Desulfatibacillum aliphaticivorans DSM 15576: one gene and its partner. The protein of the gene in region 1 binds, or shares a complex with, the protein of each later gene. Links are inferred from orthologs where the notes say so. Each region holds a gene or a part of one and is shown in the gene's direction. Other genes may lie near its edges.

Region 1 (4,948 bases):
CTTTATCCAGCCCATCTGCAAAATCGCCCTGGGAGACCTGGCCAGGATCCTTTACGGCGGATGATTTTATAACCTTGTAACAACATAGGATAAGCAACATGAACAAACAGAGAATTCTTAGCGGTATGCGGCCCACCGGCCCCCTGCACCTGGGCCACCTTCACGGCGCCCTGGCCAACTGGAAAGACATGCAGGACAAGTACGACTGCTTTTATTTTATAGCCGACTGGCACGCCCTTACCACCAATTACGAAGACACCAGCAACACCGCCGCCTTTAGGACCGAAATGATGATAGACTGGCTTTCCGTAGGCCTGGACCCGGCCAAGAGCACCTTTTTCGTCCAGTCCGAGGTGAAGGAGCATGCGGAGCTGTTCCTGATATTGTCCATGATTACGCCCGTGCCCTGGCTGGAAAGAAACCCCACGTATAAAGACCAAATTGTCCAGATGGAGAACAAGGATCTCTCCACCTTCGGATTTTTGGGATACCCCGTGCTCCAGGCTGCGGACATCATTATGTATAAAGCGCACGGCGTGCCCGTGGGCATCGACCAGGTGCCCCATGTGGAACTGACCCGCGAAATCGTTCGCCGCTTTAACTATATGTACGGCGATGTCTTTGTGGAGCCCAAGGCGATCCTGACGGAAACCCCCAAACTTCTGGGCAGCGATAACCGGAAAATGAGCAAAAGCTACCAGAACGCCATCAACCTGGCGGATCCCCCGGACGTGGTTTCGCAAAAGGTTTCGGTAATGATCACCGACCCCCAGAGGATGCGGAAAAAAGACCCGGGAGACCCGGACATCTGTAACGTGTATTCCTTTCACAAGATTTACAGCCCGCCGGAAATGGTGGAACAGGTGAACAAGGAATGCCGGGCCGCGGAAATCGGATGCGTGCAGTGCAAAAAGCTCATGGCCGCCAACCTGACAGCCCAGTTGGAGCCCATTTACGAAAAGCGCGTCCATTTTGAAAAAAACAGGGACGAGGTCGAGGACATCATCAAAACCGGCAGCGACAAAGCCCGTGAAGTGGCCAAGGCCACCATGGAGGAAGTGCGGGCCGCGGTGAAGATTTAGCCCAACGCAACGAAGCGGCGTGTATCCAAATGCCGCAAACACTGTCGAATGGAAGCCCTTCAATCTTGGCCCCTTCCCCCCTGGCGGGGGAAGGACAGGATGGGGGGGAGTAAATATCAAGGCGGAAACAACCGGATAGGAGGGAGAGGCATTATCACCCCCTCCCCGGCCCTCCCCCGTCAAGGGGGAGGGAGCATCGTCCGCCGCGAGAGATAAGACTAATATCCGTCCCCGGAGGTCAATGCAGAGCAACAGCGCGTCACCCGCGCTGTTTGGGCTGGGAAACCCAGCCCCTACATGGCGGCGGGGATGGTTGCAACCTGGATGTAGGGGCGCTGCTTGCTGCGCCCGGTAGTTGCAAGGTTGCCCTGCGCTGTAGTTGCGAGGCTTCCTCGCGTTGTTATTGCGCGTCACCCGCGCAAAACGGGCAGGGAAAGCCTGCCCCTACAAGGCAGGCACGGGGGCCTGCCGCTACACGGCCCATCCGGCCGTCGCCTTTGGTTTAAACTCGTTCCCATGCTTTGCGTGGGAATGCATACAGGGGCCGCTTAAGAGAGATTGCCTCCCCCTAAGCGGATTGATGTTGGGTTCGCAGTCCAAAAGCATTGTTGGTTGTGAGAATCAACGAAGCCGGACTTCTTAACCCAACCTACGACTTGGCAATCGCGACGTAGGTTGGGTTGAGCCTGCGAAACCCAGCAAGAACCAGGGGGGCTTCGCTTGACGCTTCAATTTCATTTGGCAATTCAACAGGCCTGAGGGCTCATGCAAGAGGATCGCTATCACATTCATCTGGATGTCTTTGAAGGCCCCATGGACCTTCTGGTCCACCTGATTCGCAAGAACGAGGTGGACATCTACGACATCCCCATAGCGGTCATTGCAGACCAATACCTGGAGTACGTGGAGCAGATGCAAGCCATGAACGTGGATTTGGCCGGAGACTTTTTGCTCATGGCCGCCACCTTGATGCAGATCAAGTCCCGCATGCTCCTGCCCCGGCATTTTGACGATGAAGACGACGACGAAGACCCCCGTATGGAGATCGTGAGGCCCCTGGCCGAATATCTTCAGCTCAAGGAAGCGGCCGAGTCCATTGGGACGCGGCACCTTCTGGGGGATTCGGTTTTCGCCCGCAGCCCGGAGCCCATGGAGTTCGACGACCGGGAGGACGAGGTCATCATGGTGGGGCTGTTCGAGCTCATTGACGCCTTCGCCAAAATCCTGGAGAACGTCAGGCAGGAGGAGCTTGTCACCGTCACCGCCGAAACCGTGTCCGTCAAGGAACGGATCAACCAGATCGCCGATATCTTGGAGGAGAAGCAAACCGTCACCTTTACGGAGCTCTTTGGCGAAGATTACACCAAGATGGACATGATCGTCACCTTCCTGGCCTTGCTGGAAATGACCAAATTAAGCATTATCAAGATAGCGCAGCATTTACATTCCGGGATAATTCGTATATTTTACGCCTAAACTATATGGATAACTTAAAATACATCATAGAATCCCTTTTGTTCATCTCGTCCACGCCCCTTTCCATGGAGCGGCTGCGCCAGTCCATTCCCGAGGCGGACTCCAAGATGATACGGACCGCCCTGGAAACTCTGGGCCGGGAATACGAACTCCGGGGCGGAGGCTTCGCCCTTCACCACGTGGCCGGAGGATACCAGTTGCGCACACGCCCGGAGTACGCTCAATGGATCAAGCGCCTGCATCAGAGCCAGCCTGTGCGCCTGTCCAAGCCGGCCCTGGAAACCCTGGCCATCATCGCCTATCGCCAGCCGGTTTTGCGGAGCGACATCGAATACATCCGCGGCGTGGATTCGGGCGGCGTTTTAAAAATGCTTATGGAAAAGCAGTTGATCCGCGTGCTCGGCCGGGATACGGACAAGCCCGGCAGGCCCATGATCTACTCCACCACCAAAAAATTCCTGGAAGTCTTCGATCTGAAGGATTTGACCGAACTGCCCACGCTTAAGGAGTTGGAGGAACTGGGCCTGTCCAAAAAACAAAAAGACGAAGACGACTATGATCCCGACGATCTCTCCCCGGCCCTGCCCGATGCTGCGGGATTCGCGGAATTCCAGAATCGCCGCAACCTCACCCCGCTGGAGCCGCCCAACCTGGGCGCCGGAGAGCTCGTGGAATTTGCAGAGCCGGATCAGGAGGATCAGGAGCAAGACCAAGACCAAGCCTCCCGGGATTACGCCCTGGACGAAGACCGGTATCCCGAAGGCATGGATTTTTCCGGGGACTCGAATCATGATGGCGAGGACGACCAGGAGGAGGATTGGGATCAGTTAGAGGAAACCTGGGATGAGCCCGAACTCAGCCCGGACGAAGAGGATGATTTTTCCTCCGAACCGGACGACGAAGATCCCATGGACGATTTTTCGGAAGACGATTACGACGACCGGGATTTCGCCGAGGATTTTGACGATTCCGAGGAGGATTATTCCGGGGAGGAAGACTCCTGGGACGGGGACGATCTCCCGGAGGATGAAGAGGATTAGGCCCGCAAGCGAGACCCTTTGTAAAGAGGCTCGGTTTTCCTGCATCAAATGCAGCAAAACCTGAAAAAAGACTTGACGGACCTGACCATATGCCATTATACAGAGCACCAGACGCAGGGCGATTAACTCAGCGGGAGAGTGCTACCTTCACACGGTAGAAGTCACTGGTTCAATCCCAGTATCGCCCACCACAAGATTATAAAAGGCTGGTCCCATTCGGACCGGCCTTTTTTTATTTGGTCCCTTTTTTCCGCGAAAGAATTGCCTGTTTTCATATTGGGCTTGTCTTTTGCGAAAAAAACGATCAAGATAATGGGCATCCCCCCAAATACCGTAGAGTGTTGCGCCCGAATGTTGCGCCCTGAAACCATGGCTGAGGCCTGAATATCAGTTTTCCGGCTTTGCCGGACGCCGAAGGACGCGCTTCCAGCATTTAAGGAGCAAACCACCCATAGGCGGACTTTTTTAAGTCGGAATCGGAGCTGTGCTATGCAAACGGAAGATTTCAAGGACATCCTTTATGACAAAGGCGATGACGGCGTCGTCACCCTGACCTTAAACACCCCCAAAAGAAAAAACGCCTTGAGCGCCTATTCCTTTCTGGAGCTTTACTGGGCCATGGAGCATTTTGAAAAGGCCCCCGAGGCCGGCGTGATGATCATCACCGGCGCCAGGAACCCGGACTCCAATGATCCGGCTAAAGAGGCGTATAGCAGCGGCGGGTACTTTTCCACCGACGTCCTGGAAGGGCTGCCCGATGAAATTCTGCAGCAAATCGACCTGACGGACATCGCCCAAAAACGCTTTACGATGAAAATGTTCAACTGCTGCAAGCCCATTATTGCGGCCGTCAACGGCCTGGCCATGGGCGGCGCCTTTACCATGACCCTGGCCGGCTGCGATCTGGTCTACATGTCCGAACACGCCTGGGTGCAGATGCCTTTTTCAAAACTGGGACTGGTTCCCGAACTGGCGTCCACCTATTTTCTGCCTCGGCTGCTGGGTTTTCAAAAAGCCAAGGAAATCCTTTATTTTTCCAAAAAATTGACCGCCGCCGACTGCCTTGAACTGGGTCTGGCCAATGCAGTGCTGCCCCATGACGAACTCCTGGATTACGCCAGGGAGCAGGCCAGAAAACTGACGCCTCCCGGCGGCGCAGGCCTGGCCATCCAGGAAATGAAGCGCATCCTTCACAAGCCCCATGCCCATGAGGTCGCCCAGGCCCTGGACCTTGAAAACGAAGGGTTGAACAAGTTATGGAGCACGGAAGATTTCATGGAAGGGGTGATGTCCAGGATAGAAAGGCGTCCGCCGGTTTACCGGGGCAAGTAAGGCGGGCCAATCTTTTGC
Region 2 (6,246 bases), on another replicon or contig:
CAACCGGCTTCTAAAACGGGGATTTTCCTTTTCCAAAGCCTGGGCGACCATGCCGAACTGGTCCTTTATGGGCGAGTCCCCCACATACTCCTTCCACCTTTCAAACGCGGCGAGAACCAGGGCCTTGTCATCCCATTGCTTCATGACAGGCTCCAGAATGCCGCGGACGAATTTGGCGCCGGCGGAATCAATGGCAAGCCCCATGACGCCCAAAATAACCACAATCATCAGGAGCGCCCAATACCATTTTAAGGAAGTGAAATACCAGACCGCGACCACAAGCGCCAAAAACACGATGCCGATGCCCACATTGATGTTGGCGCTTCTTTCCGCATTATCCTTTTTTAAGGCCCGGTCATAGGCTTCGTCAAACAGGATGTACAACTTTTTGGCCTTGGCGAGAATTTCCTCTTTCTCCAGAGAGCTATCCTCCTCCCCATCCTCGCTCTCCTCCACGTCCTCTGCGTTTGTAACAGGGGGCGCCGAAGGCCTGGGCGCGGGTTTGATGGGCTCCGGCGCCGCATTAACCGGCGCCTGCTGTTTGGGCGCCTGCCCTGCTTCCGCGGCAAGCCTGCATATGGCGCCGGCCTTTTCAAAGGCCAATTGATATTTCATGGCCTCTTCCGCGGTTAAGCCTCTTTTGATGACAACCGTTTTACCGCTGAACAGTTTGTTTGCGCGGTCAGGGGTCATCCTGAACATTTTAGCGAGGTTATCTTTAACTTCCTGGGGCGCACGGCCAGCGGCGACCTGACCGGAGAACAACAGAGTAAAGCGGTCTTGCTCCATGTGCGGAATCTTCTCCTTGCTATGCATTAAAGGCGGGAACCAGCAATTCGAACTTTCTACCTAGGGTGTTGCTTTAACATTTTTCCAACATATAGCACGGAGCATAAATAAACGGCAAGCCGTCCGCCAGGCTTACAGTCAAAAGACTGTGCGGAAAAATATGGCCATCGGTTTTTTTTACCCCGCCGGCCCTTTTTTAAACCGGCGATACCTCCAACCCACTGTCTTGACTGGAATTCCAAGCCCAATTGCTAAGGCTTATCAAAACACCACATATAGTAGAGTAAATATTTTCAAAACACCCTCTGTTGTGTTTTTTCCTTTACAAGGGCCCTAAGCTCTGATAAATAGGACATCACTTGCATAGTAAATGCGCCATAGTATCCAAAGAAATTAAAGGGGGCTCGGCAAAATCAGCCGGGGGCGTCCTTAAAATCCGTGCGTCATTCTAATAAACTGCGGGCCCGAACCTGAAAAAGGGGGCGAGGCGGCCGCGGTTGCAATACATCGAAGAGATTACGGCAAGTTTCCATTCAAGGAGCGTGGAAATTCCATGAAACTCAAGCAGCTTGAACTTTGCGGTTTCAAGTCCTTTCCTGACAAGACGACCATTCCCTTTCCGGGAGGAGTGTCGGCGGTTGTGGGGCCGAACGGCTGCGGCAAGAGTAATATCGTGGACGCCATCCAGTGGGTCACCGGGGAGCAGCGAGCCAGGCAGCTTCGCGGGAAATCCATGGAGGATGTCATTTTTTCGGGTTCCAAAAGCCGCCCGCCGGTCAACATGGCCGAGGTTTCCATAACCTTCGCCAACGATAATGGCAGTTGCCCGGAGGAGTATCGCGACTTTTCCGAAATCATGGTGACCCGCCGTTTGTACAGGTCGGGCGAACGCGGGTATTTCATCAACAAGCAGCCCTGCCGCCTTAAGGACATCCAGAATCTGCTCATGGGCAGCGGGATCGGCGCCGGCACTTACGCGGTGATCCAGCAGGGCAACCTGGGCGCCATCACTGAGGCTGGCCCGGACGAACGGCGGATTTTTATTGAGGAAGCGGCGGGCATCACCCGATATAAGGCCCGAAAAAAGGAAGCTCAGTCCAAAATCAAGAGCACCCGCACCAACCTGTTGCGCGTCATGGACATCATTACGGAAGTGGAGCGCAACATGGCCTCCCTGAGCCGTCAGGCCAAAAAGGCGGAACGGTACAAGGAATACAAAAAGCGCATTGAAAAAATAGACATTGCCCTGGCTGCGTTGGAATTCGACCGGTACACCCAGAGAATTTCCGAAACTCACCGGCTGCTCCAGGAGTTGAAGGACCAGGAAATATCCCACGTCACCCAGTTGAGCAAGCTGGACGCGGCCATGGAGGAGATCCGCCAGGAACGCGCCTCCATGGCGGAGGACGTGAATAAAAAGGAAATCCGGTGCTTTGAGCTCCAGCGCCAGGTGGACCGGATGGAGAAGGATCTCCAATACGCCAAGACCGAGTCCTCCCGTTTGGCTCAGGAGGCCGGAGAACTGGAATCCCAGTTGGCCGGGCTTCGCGAAAAGCAGGAGCGCATCGTCCAGGACAGGAGCCAGTGCCGCGAAGACATGGAAAAAGCGGCCCGGGACCTGGAGCAGACCAAGGCCCTTTTGACGGACGACGAACAGGCTGTCACGAGCGTCAGGCAAAATCTGGCCCGGTACAAGGCGGCGTTGGAAGAGGAAAAATCCCGCCTGACCCAGCTTTTGGGAAACGAAGCCAAATACAGCAACATCTACCAGAACGCGGCCAACACCAAGCAGGATATCGCCCGCAGGCTCCGCCAGCTTTCCGAAGAAGTGGTCCGGGCCGGCCAGCGTGAGCAGGAAACCAAGCGGGCTTTGGCCGACGCGGAAGAAAACCTGGAAGGCATCCTGGAGGAAGCCGAATCCGTCAAGGGCGAGTTGGTCTACATTGAACAGGCCCTGGAGGAAAAGCGTGCGGAGCTGGGCGACCAGTTGAGAAAAGTCCAGACCCTGGACATGGAGCGCAGCAAGTCCAAGTCCCAGTTGAGCGCCCTTAAAAGGATGGAAGGCAACATGGAGTGGTTCCAAAAAGGCGTGCGCGAGGTGGTCGCCTGGGATCAGGAAGCCAACAAGGAGGATTCCCGGATTCTGGGCGTGCTGGCCGACGTGGTCAAGCCGGAGCCAGGCTACGAAGAAGCCGTGGAAGCGGCTTTGGGCGAGGCTCTGCAATTCGTCATCGTCAAGGACAAGCAAACCGCCCTGGACGCCATGGAGCACCTGGCCGAGGCCAAAAAAGGCCGGGCCGGCTTCATGCCCGTCTCTTGGGTGGATGCGGGCTTCACCCCCGGCTCCTTGAATCATGCATCTTCCCTGCTTCAGCATGTGGAGGCCGCCGACGGATGCGGGCATCTGATCAAATCGCTGCTTTCCGACGTGCTGGTGGCCGAGGACGCCAAGGCGGCCGTGGAATTGAAAAACGGCTACAATGATCTGACCGTGGTCACCAAGGACGGCGTGGTGCTGGTTTCTCCCCGGGGAATCGTCGGGGGGGGGCAGGAACACTCCGGTCCCGGCATCCTGGCCCAAAGGCAGCAGTTGACCCAGCTGGAAGAGACCATCGCTTCTTTGGAAGAGGAATTGGAGACGGCCAAGGAAAGCCAGGAAACCCTGGAAAAGGAAACCCGGGGCCTGGAAACCGATCTCCAGAGGATGGTGGAAGGCCTGCGGGATCTGGGCCGGGAGGAAATGGAAGCCCAAAAGGAAGTCTCGCGCCTTAAAGAAGACACAAAGCTGGCGGCCCGGCATCATCAGATCGTCATTTCGGAGCAGGACCAGCTCATGGGCGAAGAAGACGACGCGGAAGAAGAGTTGTCCAAATATAAAGGCTTGGTGGACGAGGCTGTAAACGAGGTCCAGCAGGCTGAAGAAGCGGTTAAGCAGGCGGCCATCCAGGTGGAGCAGGCCGAGGCCGAGTTGGACGGCTTTTCGGAAAAAACCACGGATCTTCGCGTGGAAATAAGCGCCCTGTCCGCCCGCCTGGACAACCAAAAGGAAACTTACGTCCGGTTGGCCGAGTTTGAAGAGGAAAACCAAAAGCGCCTGGAATATACGGAGCGCGAAGCCCTTAGGCGGCGTTCGTCCTCGGGCCAGTCTTCGGATAAAATCGAAGAGCTGGAATCCCGCCTTACGGATGCTTATACGGAATTGACCCAGGCCAAGGAAGCCTTGGAGAAGGTGGAAATCTCCCGTCAGCAGATCGAGAATTCGCTGAAGGAAAGCGACGCCATGCAGGCCAGGATTAAGAACGAGCGGGAAAGCCATCGCGAAAAGGTTCGGGACCTGGAGCTTTCCCAGTCCCAGCGCAAGGTGCGTCAGGAAGCCGTGGCCTCCCGCATTCTGGAGAAGCTGGGCCGTCCTTTGACCCAGGCCAGGAACGACGAGGGCCTGCCCGACGTCAGCGATCCCAAGCTGGCGGACGAAGCGGCCATGGAAATGGACGACCTGCGCCAGAAGATCGGCCGCATGGGCGACGTGCACCTGGGCGCCATCAACGAGTACGAGGCCCTGCAGGAGCGTTACGAATTCCTGACTCAGCAGCGGGACGATCTCATGCACGCCATCGAGTCGTTGGAAAAGGTCATCCGCAAAATCAACCGCTTCACCCAGAAAAAATTCATGGAGACCTTCCAGAAGGTCAACGAGAAGCTGGCCCTGGTTTTTCCGCGTTTGTTCCACGGAGGTTCTGCGGAAATCAAGCTGTCCGAGCCGGACAAGCCCCTGGAAACCGGCGTGGAATTCGAAATTCGGCCCCAGGGCAAAAAGATCACCCGCATGAGCCTGCTTTCGGGCGGTGAAAAGGCCCTTTCGGCCATCGCCTTTGTGTTTGCCATCTTTTTGATCAAGCCCGCCTCCTTCTGCCTTATGGACGAGATTGACGCGCCTCTTGACGATGCCAACGTTTCGCGTTTTAATGAACTATTGAAGCTGATCGGGGAGAAATCCCAGATCGTAATGGTAACCCATAACAAGAAATCCATGGAATTCGCCGACATCCTATATGGAATCACCATGGAGAACAAAGGCGTCTCCAAAGTGGTGTCGGTCAACCTGGAAAAAGCTCAGGAAGCGGCATGAGTTGGTTTAAAAAAAAAGACAAGGCGGAAAAAGCCCAAGAGGCGAACGAAGATAAAAATCCGGAACAGGAAGCCCCCGAAGCCCAGGCGGAGGAACCAATCGCCGGAGCTGAAGAGGCCGCTCCGGCCGAGGAGGATGCGCCCCCCGCTTCTCCCAGGCAGGAGGCTGGCTTGGGGGCCAGGTTAAAGGACAAGCTGGCCAAGACCCGGGATGTCCTCAACACTCCCATCGAAGATTTTTTCATTACAAAAACCGAGTTGACGGAAGACTCCCTGGAGGAGTTGGAAGAAACGCTGATCACGGCGGACATGGGCGTGAACACGGTCATGGATCTGATGGAGCCCGTCGCCGAAAAGGTGAACAAAAAGCAGATCACCAATTCCAAAGAGTTGCGGGCCGCCCTTACAGACGCCATGCTGGACCTGATCAAGCCGGTCCATGAAAACAAGGAGCTGCCCAACAAAAAGCCCCTGGTCATCATGGTCGTGGGCGTGAACGGCGTGGGCAAAACCACCACCATCGGCAAGCTGGCCGCCAATTTCAAAAAGCAGGGCCAAAAGGTCATGCTGGTGGCGGCCGATACATTCAGGGCGGCCGCCGTGGAGCAGTTGGAAATCTGGGCTGAACGTGCAGGCGTCCAGATAGTGCGTCACAGGGATAATTCCGATCCGGCGGCGGTGGCTTATGACGGCGTGGCAGCCGCCGAAGCCCGGGGCATGGACGTGGTGATTATCGACACGGCGGGCAGGCTCCACACCCAAGTCAACTTGATGGAAGAATTGAAGAAAATCCGCCGGAGCTGCCACAAGAGCCTGCCGGGATCGCCTCATGAAACCTGGCTGGTCATTGACGCCAATACCGGGCAGAACGCCGTAAGCCAGGCCAAGTTGTTCCACGAGGCGATCGGGGTGACGGGCATGATCCTGACCAAGGTGGACGGTACGGCCAAAGGCGGCATTGTGGTTTCCATATGCCACGACATGGACGTTCCCATTCGATATATCGGATTGGGTGAAAAAGCAGAAGATTTAAGGGAATTTGAAGCCAGGGAGTTCATCAAAGCCCTGTTTTAAGGCTTTTAATAGGGTTCAAAATTCAAAAAAGCCCGAATTTCGGGCTTTTTCGGCATTTTGGGATTGACATTCGTTTTGAATGCGTTTAAAATTTGCTAAATTTCCACAAGAGGTACAGTATTTCATTAGTTCCACTTCACGTTTTCTTACTACGAAAGGGGGGAAGAAACATGACGAAGCCCGAACTGATCGAAAAGATGGCCAAAGACGCCAAAATCACGAAAGCCCAGGCGGCCGCGGCCCTCAAGTCCTTTA

What was found. Proteins that work in one complex are often made in the same cells at the same time.
Region 2: the proteins of G491_RS0128180 (region 1) and smc are in contact, whole or in part, in a crystal structure (PDB 3ZGX), measured with the Bacillus subtilis proteins. The link is inferred for Desulfatibacillum aliphaticivorans DSM 15576 from one-to-one orthologs.

Annotation. Positions count from the first base shown.
Region 1 is NZ_KE386983.1:116,065-121,012, reverse strand. What follows is about bases 877-3,702. They hold G491_RS0128180 (segregation and condensation protein A), read left to right. Parts: upstream 877-1,847; coding sequence 1,848-2,558; downstream 2,559-3,702. Other genes in these bases: scpB (SMC-Scp complex subunit ScpB), read left to right, coding at 2,564-3,598; trpS (tryptophan--tRNA ligase), read left to right, coding at 877-1,082. Also shown: G491_RS0128190 (site-2 protease family protein), read left to right, coding at 1-64; more of trpS, read left to right, coding at 99-876; G491_RS0128160 (enoyl-CoA hydratase/isomerase family protein), read left to right, coding at 4,088-4,930. UniProt on the Bacillus subtilis protein: Participates in chromosomal partition during cell division. May act via the formation of a condensin-like complex containing Smc and ScpB that pull DNA away from mid-cell into both cell halves.
Region 2 is NZ_AUCT01000007.1:88,946-95,191, forward strand. The notes cover bases 995-5,118. They hold smc (chromosome segregation protein SMC), read left to right. Parts: upstream 995-1,342; coding sequence 1,343-4,918; downstream 4,919-5,118. Other genes in these bases: ftsY (signal recognition particle-docking protein FtsY), read left to right, coding at 4,915-5,118. Also shown: G491_RS33555 (hypothetical protein), read right to left, coding at 1-789; more of ftsY, read left to right, coding at 5,119-5,991; G491_RS0107880 (HU family DNA-binding protein), read left to right, coding at 6,162-6,246. UniProt on the Bacillus subtilis protein: Required for chromosome condensation and partitioning.